DNA from 2 places in the Arthrobacter rhombi genome. Region 2 is predicted to be linked to the other one. Evidence: predicted binding sites of a transcription regulator. Region 2 holds the regulator's gene; the other holds the start of a gene.

Region 1 (7,331 bases), on a different contig from region 2:
AGCAGCACGACCAGCGGCAGGAACACCCCGAGCCCGCAACGCACCCCGATCCAGGGGTCCTTGTCGCCGGGCCCCAGCGTCAACAGGTGGCGCAGTGTCAGGGGATTGTCCACGGGGCCTCCTGCGGTGGTGTGGGTGATCTGCGGTGGGAGGGCACGTCCGACGACGATGCCTCGCCCTCCCCTCCCACCCTATGACCCGCGGGGGTGCGCCGGACGCGGTTTCCTGCGGCTCGTTCGTCACAGTCCGCTCCGCGGATGGGGCAAAATAGTGGGGTGCCTGCCTCCGATCCCACCGCCGCTGTGACCTCCGACTCCCCCGTGCCCGCCGCGCATCCCCGCCAGAAGGGGTTCTCCTTTGACGTCGGGACCCGCATGGTGAACCCGGATGGATCCACCGGCCTGGGTCGCACCGGCGTCATCCACACCCCACACGGTGACATCAAGACCCCGGCCTTCATTGCCGTCGGCACCAAGGCCACCGTCAAGGCGGTCCTCCCCGAATCGGTCGCCGAGCTCGGCGCACAGGCGGTGCTGGCCAACGCCTACCACCTGTACCTGCAGCCTGGATCGGACATCCTCGACGCAGCTGGCGGCCTCGGGGCGTTCATGAACTGGCAGGGACCGACGTTCACCGACTCGGGCGGATTCCAGGTGATGTCGTTGGGCTCCGGGTTCAAGAAGGTCATCGACATGCAGGGGTCCAGCGCCGCCGGCGGTGACGACACCGTCGCCCCGGGCAAGGAGCGCCTGGCCAATGTGGACGAGGACGGCGTCTGGTTCAAATCCCACATCAACGGGGACCGGCACCGTTTCTCCCCGGAGATCTCCATGGGCGTCCAGCACCGCATCGGTGCCGACATCATGTTCGCCTTCGACGAGTTGACCACGCTGCACAATTCGCGCGGCTACCAGGTCGAATCGCTGGAGCGCACCCGGAGGTGGGCCGAGCGCTGCATCGTCGAACACTTCCGGCTCACCGACGAACGCACCACCAAGCCGTACCAGGCGTTGTTCGGCGTCATCCAGGGCGCCCAGTACGAGGACCTGCGCCGCAAGGCCTGCGCCGACCTGGGGGCCATGCCCTTCGACGGGTTCGGCATCGGCGGGGCCCTGGAGAAGGAGAACCTGGGCACGATCGTCGGCTGGTGCTCCCAGGAGCTGCCCGAGGACAAACCCCGCCACCTGCTGGGCATCTCCGAACCTGATGACATCTTCACGGCCATCGAAAACGGTGCGGACACCTTCGATTGCGTCTCCCCGACCCGGGTCGCCCGGAATTCGGCGTTCTACACCCCGCATGGCCGGTTCAACCTCTCGGGGACCCGCTACCGCACCGATTTCACCCCACTGCAGGACGGCTGCGACTGCTACACCTGCACGCACTACACCCGCGCCTACATCCACCACCTGTTCAAGGCCAAGGAGCTGGTCAGCCACACGCTGATCTCCATCCATAACGAACGGTTCGTGGTGTCGTTGGTGGACCGGGCACGCGAGGCCATCGAGACCGGCACCTTCGCCGACCTGAAGGCCTCCACACTGGCCGCCTACTACGCCGGCAAGCCGGACCCGCAGGGGCTCTAGGGCGCTTCGGAACGGTAGGTCCCGGCGAACCAGCCGCCCACCCCGACGCCGGCGGCGACCGCCAGCAGCACCACCGGAATGGGCGCCAGCAGCAGGGCCACCCCCAGGGGTACCAACGCGATCAGCACCAGTTCCATGCCGTGCACCGCATGACGGATCACCGGTCCGCCGCCCTTGCCGAGGACCTGGCGCTGCAGCACCGATTCCCAATCCAGTTCGGGGCGGTAGGCCATGCGCATCGATCCCCCGGCCAGCCCGATACCGCACAACGCACCGATGGCGACCAGCAGCGCCGCGTCTCCGGGTGCCTCCGGGCCGGCAGTGGCCCAGCCCAGCAGGGCCCCGGCCAACGCGCCCCACAGGACCAGGACCAGGCCCGGCAGCAGGCCATGCGCCCGTCGCGCCGCGCCGGAGTCCAGGGGAAGCAGGGCGTCCAGCCCCGGCACACGTGCCGCTTCGGAAGCGGCGGCTCCCGCCGCCTGGGCGGCCAGGATCCCCGAGAGTGCAGTCGCCACGCAGAGCACGACGGCGGAGCCGCCTCCGTGCGCAGTCACCGTCCCGGCCAGCAGGGCCAGGCTGGCCAGCAACCGGGCCCAGACGGTGCCGGTACGCAGCAGCACCAGCGCTTCGGCCCGCAACAGGGCCGCCACCGGCGACCCGCCGAAGCGTGCCGGCAGCAGCCGCGCCCAGGCATCCCGGACATGGGAGCTCCGGCGCGGCCCCCGGGAGAAGGATCGGGCCAGCGACCTGACGTCCAGCAGTGCCACCGAGTCCACCGCCTGGCCGCTGATGCCGCCGGCGTCGAGCAAGTCCGAGGTGCGGATCCGGTCCAGGCGCGGGCACACCAGCAGCCATCCAACGACGACGGCCACCGCCAGGATCCCCGGTGCCAGCCAGCCGCCTGCGGCCGGCCAGGCGGACGGAAGCGCGGACCAGAGCCCGGCAAACGGCGAGTTCGTGGCACCGGTCGCCCGGGAAACGGCGTCGATGGCATAGGCCAGTACCAGCAGCACCCCGGCCACCGTGAGCGTCCGGGCAAAGCCACGGCGGATCCTGGCGGTCTGGGCCCCGGCGGCCATCAGGGCGAGCACCACGAATTCCAGCCCCAACGTCGCGCACCCGGCGACGAGTTCGGCCAGCGGAGGTCCCGTATATCCGAACGGGCCGGCGGTGCCGGCGGAGAGCCCCAGGGGTAGCCAGGCAGCGGCACCACCGGCGAAGACCCAGGCGAGGCGGGTGCGCAGCCGCCGCGACAACATCGGCCCCCGGTCCACGGGCAGGGACAGCCACCAGAGCCCCTGCGCCCGGTCCACCGCGACGGGGCCCAGGCTCGTCAACAGCCCGGCAACACCCAGTAAGGCGATCGCCAGCAATGCCGAGACGGCGTCGTTGGCCGGCACCACCGCAACACCGTCCCGGACGATTCCTGCCGCGGCGGAATCACGCAGCCCCTGGGCCAGGAACTGGACCAGCCCGAGAACGTAGGCCATCAGGACGACGGCCCCGAGTACCCCGATGTAGATGTCGTTCCACCGTTCGAAACGCTCGGTACGCCGACGTTCCCGGTCCAGTCGCCGCGTGACGGTTGCCGGATTAAAATCCGTCGGTGGCCCGGCAGGAACCCAGGCCGGCAGCGCGGGCTGCCCACTGGGCGCACCGGGCCAGACACTCATGGGCCGCCGATCGCCGCGGCGCCCTCGGCGGCGCTGGCAAAGCGCAGCCCGTCCCCGACGATCAGGCACCGGTCCACCACCGTGGTGAGCAGCACGGCGTCATGGGTCACGAGCAGGACAGCCCCACCGTTGTCGATGCGTGCACGCAGGCGTACCGCAAGCTGGGCCCTCATCGGCGGGTCCAATCGTTGTTCCGGTTCATCGAGGACCAGGAGTTCGGCTGGCCGGATCAAGCCGGCAGCCAGCAGCAGGCGGCGGCGCTGGCCGGAGGACAGTGCGCCCGGCAGGGCGTTGCGTGCCGCGGTCAGTTCGAAGAATTCCAGTTCCCGGTCGACGGCTTCCTGCCCGTCGGGCACGCCGTGTCCGGAGACGATTAGTTGCAGGTGCTCCTCGACGGTCAGCGAGTCGAAGAAGGCGTCCTCGTCGAAGACCGCGGAAACCAGCCGGCGGTGGACGTGGGAGGTGTCGTCAGCGAAGACGCCCAGGACGGCAGCCCGGCCCGAGACCGGCGGCTGGCGCCCGATCAGGGTGCGCAACAGCGTGGATTTACCGGCGGCGTTGAGCCCGACGATCCCCAGCGCGTCGCCCCGGTCGAAGACCAGGTCCAACGGACCGCACACCTCGAAGTCCCCGTATCCGGCGACCAGGCCGCGTGCGGTCAACAACGGTGCGTCCTGCGGATCCATGGGTTCCACCCTAGCGGTGCCTGATCAGCCGTTGGCCACGCCGTAGGTGGGTTCACGGCGCTTGAACCAGCGGATGACCCGGGTGGTGATCGGCACGAACAGGAATTCGACGCCCGTCTTGTAGATGAAGCCCACCAGGACGTAGTTCACGAATTCGGGCACCGTCGAAATCCCGATGACGGTAGCGGCGATCGAGCAGAAGATCAGGGTGTCGGCGAATTCGCCCACGCCTGTTGAGCCCATGAGCCGTCCCACAAGGCCCTTCTCCCCCAACCGGTCCTTCATGCGTACCAGCACATAGGAGTTCAGCGTCTGTCCCACCAGGAAGCCGCACAGCGAGGCAGCGACGATCTGCCATACCGGGCCCAGTGTCTGTTCCAGGGCTGCCTGGCCCGTGTACCAGTCGGCGGCGGGCAACGTGATGATGACCCAGAAGCAGAAGGAGGCGAAGGCGGCCAGCAGGAACGTGATGATGATCGACCGGCGGGCTGCCTTGAACCCATAGACCTCGCTGACCACGTCACCGAGGATGTAGGCCAAGGGGAACAGGAAGAACCCGCCATCGGTGATGATGGGGCCAAACGTGACGCCCTTGGTGGCCCCGATGTTGGAGAGGATGACCACCACGGCCATCAGGGCCAGGACGGCCGAGAAGTAGGGGCTGCCGGCGGAGGCGTAGGCCGCCTGGCGGAGGCGCCGGTCCGCAGGTTTCGCGGGCAGGGTGTTGGTGGGGTCGCCGGAGGTGGCATGCATGAAGTTTTTTCCATTCTGGAAGTGGTTCGCCAGGCGTGGTTCCCGGGTTTCCCCGGTGTCGCCGCCCGCTGTATTAGCACTTGACGGTCCCATTCTCCCACGGAGTACGACGGCGGTGTCCGCGGCAGCCGCTCCGGTCCGGGAATGTCCACGCCGGAATGCGGATCAACTATTTGAACATGTTCAAAAGTGAATATACTGGTCAAAATCCTCTCCGTTACAAGGAATCCATGGAAACGAAGTCGGCAAAGTCCGCCGAAACACGGGCCCGCATCCAAAACGCCGCAGTCGAGCTCTTCGCGCGCAACGGGTATCGCGGCACCACGATGCGTGCCATCGCTGCCGAATCCGGGCTCTCCCTCGGTAACGCCTACTACTACTTTCCGTCCAAGGAAGACCTGGTCCGCGAGTTGGCCCGCGAGCTCGTCGACGCCCAGGTGCGTTCCGCCCGGCCGCGGCTTCGCTCGGGGAACAACCTGCGGGACAACATCCAGGCCGTACTCGACGCGGCGCTGGATGTACTGGCCCCGTTCCACGCTTGCGGGACCGTGCTGCTGCGCGCCGCCACAGGCGACGATGAGGCATCGGATATCTCGCGCGCGAAGGAATTCGCCCTGTGGCGCCATGCGGTCACGGCTTCGCTGCCCCAACCACCCGCCGCCATCCGCGATGACTTGCCTGAATTGCTCTGGCTTGTCCAGCGCGGCCTGGTGATCTTCTGGGCCTATGACCGCTCCCCCGGTGCCGAGCGCAGTCGGCGCCTGGCGGCCAACGCCGCCTCCTTGATGGCGCGGCTGGCGGTCCTCTCCCGGCTTCCCGTGGTCCGGCACATCGTCGACGACGTCATCGGCGTCGTGCGCACCGTGGAAAGCGAACCCGTCGAAAAGCGTCCTAAAATGGGATCATGACTTCCACGCAACAGCAGTCCTCCCCGGCCATCACCCTGACCATCGCCGGTTCCGAGGCCACCGGCGGGGCCGGTGCCCAAGCGGACCTGAAGACCTTCCAACAGCTCGGGGTCTTCGGCATCACGGCCCTGACGTGCATTGTCGCCTTCGACCCGAAGCAGAACTGGGACCACCGATTCACCCCCGTGGACACCCAGGTCATTGCCGACCAGCTCGAGGCCATCCAGTCCTGCTACGCCGGCCAGCTCGATACCGTGAAGCTGGGCATGATGGGCAGCCCGGCAACGATCGACACGGTTGCTACTGCGCTGCGCTCCCAGGGATGGAAGAACGTGGTCCTGGACCCCGTGCTCATCTGCAAGGGGCAGGAGCCCGGACACGCGCTGGACACCGACCAGGCACTGAAGTCCACGTTGCTGCCACTGGCCACTTTCGTCACCCCGAACCACTTCGAGGCAGAGTCGCTCTCCGGCATCACCATTTCCACCGCCGAGGACCTCGAGCGCGCCGCACGCATCATCCATGAAGCCAGCGGCGCCGCGGTGCTCGCCAAGGGCGGAGTCCGACTCGCCGGATCCGAGGCAGTCGACGTGTTCCACGACGGAACCACCACCGAAATCCTCTCGGCGCCCAAGATCGGCGAGGTCGCCGTCTCCGGAGCCGGCTGCTCCCTGGCCGCGGCGATCACCGCGGAACTGGCCAAGGGCGCGACGGCACTGGAGGCCGCACGCACCGCCAAGGCCTTTGTCACAGCCGGCATCGAGCATCGTGTGGCATCGCACGCCCCCTTCGATGCACTCTGGCAGGGTGGCGCCAGCGCCTGATCTACGGACCACCCCCTCCAGTGGGAGCAACGCCAGCGCGGCGCTGCTCCCACTTTTTTTCTGTCCACGCGCAGCCCCAGTCCTCCCGGTCCGGTGAACTTTCGGAATGCTTCACTCTCGATCGGGTGATGTGACAGCAGGTCGACTGATGTTTGCAAAATGGACTCCGTCGACGTTTCGCCCCGCCTCTGCCGGGCGACGCTTTCGACAGAGTTCCGGCGCCCGGCGTTCGGCCCCAGCATCTGCCCGCCGCCACGACTGCCGCAGGCCGGATTTGACCGCCAATCGTTGTCAACTATTGGGCGTCCCACGCCCTGAAGAACTGTAAAGCAAGTCCTTGACTTGTGACTGCAGTCACTTAGGCTATGGCGTGGGGCGCACGGGGGTATTCGCCCCAACGGTGCCCCAAACCGCCCAATCGGTTACAAGGAGCATCATGAATCACTCGCACCGGCCCCGGCTTGCCCGGGCCGTCGTGGCGGCAGCCTCGGGAATCGTCCTGGCTGCCACCATGTCGGTCCCGGCCAACGCCTCGCCAAAAAATATCGACAGCACCCCCGGAAGCCAAGCCCAGGCATTCGGGGGTTCTGCGTTGAACAAGCAGGACATCAAGACCTTGCAGGACCTGAAGGTCTCCGGCCCCATGGTCAGCAAGAAGGGCGAGGTCACGGCCTACGTCCAGTTCAGCGGCGAGGGCGCCTTTGCGGCCACCCAAACCTCCAGCGTGGCCCGCGGCATGGCCAAGCCGGTCAAGAACAAGACCAAGGTCCAGCAGATCCGCAAGAACATCAAGGCCCAAGGCGCCTCGGCGGCGAAGGCCTCGAAGTCCGAGGTCGTCTACACCACGACAAACTCACTGCCGGGCGTGGCCCTGCGCGGCGATGCAGATGCCTTGCGGGCA
Region 2 (7,331 bases):
GTTCGGAAGTCGTCACCTTGGCATGGAAGTCGATGGGCTGGCCGTAATGCGTCGTGGACTCACGGTCATAGGTCACGTTGAAGTCGTCGAGCTTCACCGAGAACGGACTGAGCGACCCTTCCTTGAACCCGGTCCCGGGGTTGAAGGAGTCGTAGGACACCAGCGTGTTGACGAAGGACTCCCCCTCCACCACGATGCGCTGGCCGGTGTATCCGAAGACCCCGCCGATGGCGACCGCGGCCAGCACTCCGATGAGGGAGAAATGGAAGATCAGGTTGCCGACCTCGCGGATGTAGCCGCGTTCGGCGCCGACTGAAGGGACCTGGCCGTCGGGTCGCTGTTCGACGCGGTAACCACGCTTCTTCAGCAGGGCCGCCGAGCGCGCCAGGATCTGGCTGTCGGGAAGATCCGCGGCAAGCCCGGAAACTTCCAGCGTCCCGTTCTCCGGCAGGCGTGAGAGCCGGGCCGGTGTACGCGGCGGTGCGGTCCGCATGGCCTGGTAGTGCTTTTTGGCCCGCGGAAAAACGCAACCGATCAGCGAGATGAACAGCAGCAGGTAGATGGCCGAGAACCACACCGACGAGAAGACGTCGAACAACTGGAAGGTGTCCAGCCAGTGCCCCAGCACGGGTTTGTTGTCGATGTAGGCGGTGACTTCGGTGGGATTCACCGGCCGCTGCGGGAAGAGCGATCCCGGCACCGTTGCCACGGCCAACAGCAGGAGCAGGAACAATGCCGTGCGCATGCTGGTCAGTTGGGTCCATGCCCACCGGATCATGCCCCACGGGCCGAGCGCCGGGACCGCGACATCACCGTTCCGGGGCTTCTTGCCCTTGCCCTTTTCGGGGTGGGGGGGGTGATCGGTATTCCTGGTCAATGCCATCAGATCGGCATCCTTACGTCGTTTTTGAACCACGATTGCAATTGGAGCACCCAGTCGCCCCACAGCCCGGTGGCCATCAGGACACCCAGGATGATGAGCAGCAGGCCACCGGCCCGCATGACTGCGCGCTGGTGGCGCTTGAAGAAGGCCAACGCGCCGGCTGCACGGCGGAAGCCCAAGGCGATGAGCAGGAAGGGAACGCCCAAGCCCAGGCAGTAGGCGAAGGTCAGGAGCGCGCCGCGGGTGACGTTGGCCTCGGGGCCGGTGCTCATGGCCAGGACGGCGGAGAGGGTCGGCCCGATGCAGGGCGCCCACCCCAGTCCGAAGGTCATGCCCAGCACCGGAGCCCCCCACAACCCGGCCGGTGGGCGGCTGTGGATCTTGCGGTCGCGTTGGAACCACGAGAAGCCACCCATGAACACGATGCCCATGACGATGACCACCAGGCCCAGCGCCTGGGTGACCCAATCGCCCCCGTGGATCAGCCAGACCGAGATCTTGGTGAAGACGACGCCCACCAGCATGAAGACCACACTGAACCCCAGGACAAAGAGCCCGATGCCGGCGACCATGCGTCCGCGCTTCTGCTCGGCCAGGTCAGCACCGGTCAGGCCCGTCACATACCCGAGGAATCCCGGAACCAGGGGCAGCACGCAGGGCGACAGGAAGGAAACCAGGCCGGCGAGGACGGCCACCGGAATCGACAGCAGCAGCGACCCGTCCTGGACGGCTTCGGCGAACGGATTGACCTGGGCGCTCAGGGCCGGCAAGCCAGCGGCAAGCCCGGCGATCATGCTGGCTCTGCGACCAGGTCGGAAATCAAGGCCTTCAACGTTGATTCATCGGCCTCGCCGAGAAGTCGGGCCGCAACCCGGCCCTGCCGGTCCAACACCAGGGTGGTCGGCACCGCCTGCGGTGGCACGTACTCCGTCATGGAGAGCAGGATGGAACCATCGGCGTCCGGCATCGAGGGGTAGGGGATCTTGAAGGTGCGCTCGAACGCCGTGGCGGTCGCCTTCCCGTCGCGCACGTTCACCCCGTAGAACTGCACGCCCTTCTTGGCGAAGCCCTTGCTCAGCTTCGCCAGATGCGGGGCTTCCAGACGGCAGGGGGCGCACGCGGCGTACCAGAAGTTCAACACGGTCACCTGGCCCTGGAGCTGCCCGCTGCCGATTTGCTTGCCCTCGTAGGTGGTGCCGCTCAGCTCGAGGGATTTGCCGCGGGAATCGGCAGCATATTCCTGGACCGATCCGTCGCCGGCAATGTAGTTCTTTCCATTACCTGCCCTGGCCTGCTCTGCCAACGGGTCGTCGGCTTTCGAGCACGCCGCCAACGGGATGACCGCGGCGAACAGGGCGGCAGCACGCAACACCTGACGGCGTTCGGGCAGGGGTGAAACGGGGTGGGACGGCATGTTGCTAGGCTCCGGGGATGTTTGCCGCGTTGGCCAAAAGGTCAGCGCAGGGTTCGGTGTAACGAACGGCGACGAGCCGCTCCCCCTCAAAATCCAGGCTGGTGATCGACGCAAGCGTGCATTGCCGCCGTCGGGGATCATGCCATAGGTGCTTGTTTTCGGCGGCCAGGCGCGTGACCCAAATGGGCAACTGGTGACTCACCAGCACGGCTTGGGCTCCGGGGCCGCCGAGTGCAACGGCCCGGTCGCGGTGATCCTTCACCGCGGCCATCATGCGCTCGACCTGGGCCTGGTAGGGCTCCCCCCAGGACGGACGCATTGGATTGATGAGGTATGGCCAATGGCGCGGCTGGGCCAGATGGCCCTTGACGCCGGATAGCCCCTCGAAGTGGTTTTCTGCCTCCATGATCCGATCATCGGTCCCGATCTCCAGGCCCAGGGCCTCGGAGGTTGGACGGGCGGTTTCCTGGGCACGGACCAGCGGCGACGCCGCCAGATGGACGATCTTGGCACCGGCTTTGCGCTGGTCGGCGAAGTACCCGGCGGCACGATCGGCCATGGCATGACCCAGTTCCGATAAATGGAATCCTGGAAGTCTGCCATAGAGCACCCGGTCCGGGTTGTAGACCTCTCCATGGCGGAGTAGGTGGACGGTGGCAACAGGCATGCATCCAGTCTCTCAAACCTTTGCTTCCACGCCTAAAACCCGTCGGTGATACCGCTCACCGGCGCCGCACGGACGACGCGAATTCAGCCTTCTTGATGATGCGCCGGCCCGGGGGTGGCGCATTACTGTGGGAGGCAAGCAGAACAGCCGTCAGACCATCGGAGGACAGATCATGAACAACACCAATCCGCGGGACCCCGCCCACGACCCCGGTCAGCAACCGGGCGAGGGAACCCCGGCAGTACCGGAACCTCCGAAGTTCGGCCAGCGGATCCCCCCTGACGACGCGGCAGCTTCCGGCCAGGGCTCCCCCGGGCAACCCGCATACGGCCAGTATGGCCAGCCGAACCAGGGGAACGCTCCGGGGTATGGACAGCCGGGTCAGGCAAACCTTCCCCCACTGGGGCAGTCCTACCCGAACCAGCAGCACTACGGCTACCCCCAACAGGCTGCTGGCGGACAGCCAGGCTACGGCAGCGCCCCCGGCGGAAAACCTGCGCGGCCCGCGCAGATCAATGCTGCGTTCTGGCTGATCATGGCAGCCGGGTTCATGACGCTCGTCCAAGGTCTGATCCTGGTCTTCGTGCCGGACGCCGTCATCATGGATGCCGTCAACCAGGCCATGGCCACCCAGGATCCCTCCATGAACCAGGATCTCAAGGACGCCGGGCTCGATATGGCCTCGATCATCGGCCCGATGAAGATCGCTGTCCTGTTCATCATGCTGATCGGCGCCGGCATCTACGCCTTGATCGCCACCTTCATCCGCAAGGGCAGCAACGGGGCACGCATTACCGGGACGATCCTGGCGGTCATCTCCCTCGCGGGGCTCCTGTCCCAGTTCGACCTGTTGGCCTTCCTTGCCATCGCGCTGGGGATTGCCGGTATCGTCTGCGCTTGGCTTCGGCCGTCGTCGGAGTACATCGGTGCGGTGGCCCTGCACAAGCATGGCGGTTTCCGCCAGTAGCACGGGGCGTCCGGCCGGGTCGTCTCAGTCGTCGTCCCGGTCGGCGCCGAAGGCTGCATGGTAGGCAAGGATCTGCAGTTCACGGGCCATGTCGACCTTCCGAACGCGGACACCGTCGGGAACCTGCAATACCACCGGGGCGAAACTGAGGATGTTCGTGATCCCGGCGGAAACCACTCGGGTGCAGAGTTCCTGGGCTGCGGGCCCCGGGACGGCGAGGACTGCCATGTTGATCCCCAGCCCACCGACGGCGTCGGCAAGTTCATCCACGTGGCGGACCGTGAGCCCCCCGAGCCGTCGTCCGACTGCCGCATCCGCAACGTCGAATATGGCCCCCACGCTGAAACCCCCGTCCTGGAAACCGGAGTACCCGGCCAGGGCGCGCCCCAGGTTGCCGGCGCCGAGGATGGCCACGCGCCACTCCCGCTCGAGGCCCAGCGTCGTGGAGATGCGCCCGGCGAGCACGTCCACCCGATAGCCCACCCCGCGGGTGCCGAACGTGCCCAACAGCGACAAATCCTTGCGCAGGATCGCAGGGTTGACGCCAGCTGCCGAGGACAGGACCTCCGAGGAGACCGTCGCCCGTCCCGCTGCGCGCAGGGCTTCCAGCGCGCGGAGGTACAGCGTCATGCGGCCCAGCGTCGCTTCGGGGAGCAGCTTCCCTTCAGGTTTCATGCGCCGATCAGTTTCTCGAGCCGCAGCGGATCGATAACCCAGAAGTCCCGTTGCAGTCCATCAACCAGGAGCACGGGGACCTCCTCGCCGAATTGCCGGAGGAGTTCCGGGTCCTGGTCGATGAGGACCTCGTCCCACTCCACCCCATGCTTCCGGGTGACGGATTCGACGGTTTCGCGGGCCGCGGCACAGAGGTGGCAGCCGGACTTGGTCAACAGCCGCACCCGTGGTTCACGTTCCGAGGATTCCATGCATCAAACCTACCGCCCGGCCAGGGTTCCTCCCCGTTCATGACCCCCTGTGGGCCGTTGGCCCTTCCCGGCGCGAGCGTCTCCAGCCAGCGGCCCGAAGCCCTGCTGGCCCCGGAACGGTCGGGTGCACCATCTCCCCGGTGGCCTCACTGCTTATGGATAGACTGGACGGATGCCAGAGCAGCCGCGAGCAACCGTCACGCTGGACACGCAGCGTCCGACGGGCCAGGCCGGGGCATTCTTCGACGTGGACAACACGATGATGCGTGGCGCCAGCCTGTTTGCCGTCGCCCGCAAGATGTATAGCCGGGGCGCCTTCAGCATGCGCCATGCGCTGTGGATCGGCGCCCAGCAGGCCAGCTTCCTGTGGCGCGGGGAAAACCTCGCTTCGGTCCACCGCGTCAGGGACCAGGCATTGGCGCTGGCCGCGGGCATCCTCGTCGATGACATGTCGGCATTGGGCGATGAGATCTATGACGAGTTCATCGCCAGTCGCATTTGGCCCGGGACGCGGGCCCTGGCCCAGGCACATCTTGATGCCGGCCGACCCGTCTGGCTGGTCACCGCGACCCCCTTGGAGGTCGCCGACGTGATTGCCGCAAAACTCGGCCTGACGGGGGCGCTGGGGACGGTCGTTGACCAGCAGGAAGGCGTCTACACCGGCCGCCTCGTGGGCGAGATCCTGCATGGTCCGGCCAAGGCAGCTGCGGTGAGGGACCTGGCCCTGCGGGAGGGTCTGGACCTGTCCGCCAGCTGGGCCTATAGCGATTCCTACAACGACGTCCCCTTGTTGACGGCCGTCGGGCATCCCGTGGCGATCAATCCGGACGCCAAGCTGCGCCGCCATGCGTTGGACCACCATTGGCCGGTCTACGATTTCCGGCGCGGACGCCGGGCCGCGACCATCGGGCTGCGGACGGCCACCTACTCGGGTGCGGTGTACGGGCTGTGGCGGGGCCTGAAAATGATGAAACGGCGCTTCCACGGCTGAAGCCTCCCGCCCCATCGCGGCCACTCCCCATCCGGGCATGACGACGGCGGGACCACCCGAAGGTGATCCCGCCGTTGTTCGCCATCACGCGGGAGCTTGTCCCGCAGCGTGGCTACTTCTTGTTACGACGCTGGTGACGCGTCTTGCGAAGCAGTTTGCGGTGCTTCTTCTTGGCCATCCGCTTGCGGCGCTTCTTGATAACTGAGCCCATTTGGTTCCTCACAGACTGGTGATTGATTACTGCTGACGGCCACGCGGGGAGCAGGCAGCAACCATCGCGGACGTTAAATGTTCCTTAACAGGTTACCTTGCCCGAGGGGCCGGCGCAGACCACGTTCTCACGCGGTCTCCGATGCCCCGTCCACGCGGGCGGTTTTCAGGTAGTCCTCGACTGCCGTTTCCGGCACCCGGTAGGAGCGGCCGAAACGCACTGCCGGAAGATCGCCGGCGTGCACCAAACGGTACACGGTCATTTTCGAGACACGCATCATATCGGCGACCTCGGCCACCGTCATGAAGCGCGAGTTCGAAAAGTTCTTAGCGTCGGCCATCGACAATTTCTCCTGAACTGGCTGAAAGGAATACCCCAGCGAGGTACCACGCGGATCGAATCGCGCGCAATACCGTCTAGCACCCACCCTAGTGGCTGGTGGGACGATTGTGAAACTCTTGCCGTCAATCACCCGTCATCGTGACTCCATGCGGGTCCGGACCGCTTCGGCCAGGTGGTCCAGTGCCGTCTCCGTTGCTTCCCACCCCATGCACGCGTCGGTCACCGACTGCCCGGGCACCAGCGCGGCCCCCGGCACGATCTTCTGGGCGCCGGGTACCAGGAAGCTCTCGGCCATGACCCCGACCAGCCGGTCCTGCCCCGCGGCAATGCTGGCGGCCAGCTCGTCGAGGACCACTGCCTGGCGCTCGTGCGACTTGCCGGAATTGGCATGGCTCGCGTCCACGACGAGGTGCGGGTTCACGCCGGAAGCAGCTGCAGCATCGGCGGAAGCGGCGATATCCGCGTCGGAGTAGTTCGGCCCGGTGGCCCCGCCCCGCAGCACCAGGTGCACGTCCGGATTGCCGTCGGTCCGCACCATGCTGGCCCGCCCTTCGGGATCCATGCCCAGGAACGCCTGCCCGGAGGCCGCCGCGGCGCAGGCGTCGAGGGCAACCTGCAGGCCACCATCGGTCCCGTTCTTGAACCCGACGGGCATCGACAACCCCGAGACCAACTGGCGGTGGATCTGGCTTTCGGCGGTCCGGGCGCCGATGGCTCCCCAGGACACCAGGTCGCCCAGGTACTGCGGGGTGACCGGTTCGAGGAATTCGGTGGCCGTGGGCAATCCCAGGGCGGTGACGTCGAGCAGGAAGCGACGGGCGGTGCGCAGGCCGGTGTCCATGTCGTGGCTGCCGTCCAGGCCCGGGTCGTTGACCAGGCCCTTCCAGCCCAGCGTGGTCCGCGGCTTCTCGAAGTAGGTGCGCATCACCA

The links. The regulator Rex, encoded in region 2, represses fermentation and respiration genes when NADH is low (regulators of the CRP and FNR family bind a similar motif). The targets are predictions, from matches to a motif close to CTTGTGAANNNNTTCACAAG.
Region 1: the regulator Rex is predicted to act here: its motif matches at 4,869-4,888, upstream of ABD088_RS08070 (queuosine precursor transporter).

What each region holds. Positions count from the first base shown of each region.
Region 1 is NZ_BAAAIV010000009.1:120,856-128,186, reverse strand. Features, by position in the region: gene ABD088_RS08090 (FUSC family protein) at 1-113, opposite strand, end outside; gene tgt (tRNA guanosine(34) transglycosylase Tgt) at 258-1,586, shown strand; gene ABD088_RS08080 (DUF6297 family protein) at 1,583-3,259, opposite strand; gene ABD088_RS08075 (ABC transporter ATP-binding protein) at 3,256-3,945, opposite strand; gene ABD088_RS08070 (queuosine precursor transporter) at 3,970-4,698, opposite strand; gene ABD088_RS08065 (TetR/AcrR family transcriptional regulator) at 4,929-5,606, shown strand; gene thiD (bifunctional hydroxymethylpyrimidine kinase/phosphomethylpyrimidine kinase) at 5,603-6,430, shown strand; gene ABD088_RS08055 (S8 family serine peptidase) at 6,867-7,331, shown strand, end outside.
Region 2 is NZ_BAAAIV010000004.1:331,326-338,656, forward strand. Features, by position in the region: gene resB (cytochrome c biogenesis protein ResB) at 1-883, opposite strand, end outside; gene ABD088_RS04045 (cytochrome c biogenesis CcdA family protein) at 883-1,677, opposite strand; gene ABD088_RS04050 (TlpA family protein disulfide reductase) at 1,674-2,297, opposite strand; gene ABD088_RS04055 (histidine phosphatase family protein) at 2,302-2,964, opposite strand; gene ABD088_RS04060 (hypothetical protein) at 3,137-3,931, shown strand; gene ABD088_RS04065 (redox-sensing transcriptional repressor Rex) at 3,956-4,606, opposite strand; gene ABD088_RS04070 (glutaredoxin family protein) at 4,603-4,857, opposite strand; gene ABD088_RS04075 (HAD family hydrolase) at 5,030-5,848, shown strand; gene ABD088_RS04080 (30S ribosomal protein bS22) at 5,961-6,059, opposite strand; gene ABD088_RS04085 (helix-turn-helix domain-containing protein) at 6,187-6,399, opposite strand; gene ABD088_RS04090 (3-deoxy-7-phosphoheptulonate synthase) at 6,535-7,331, opposite strand, start outside.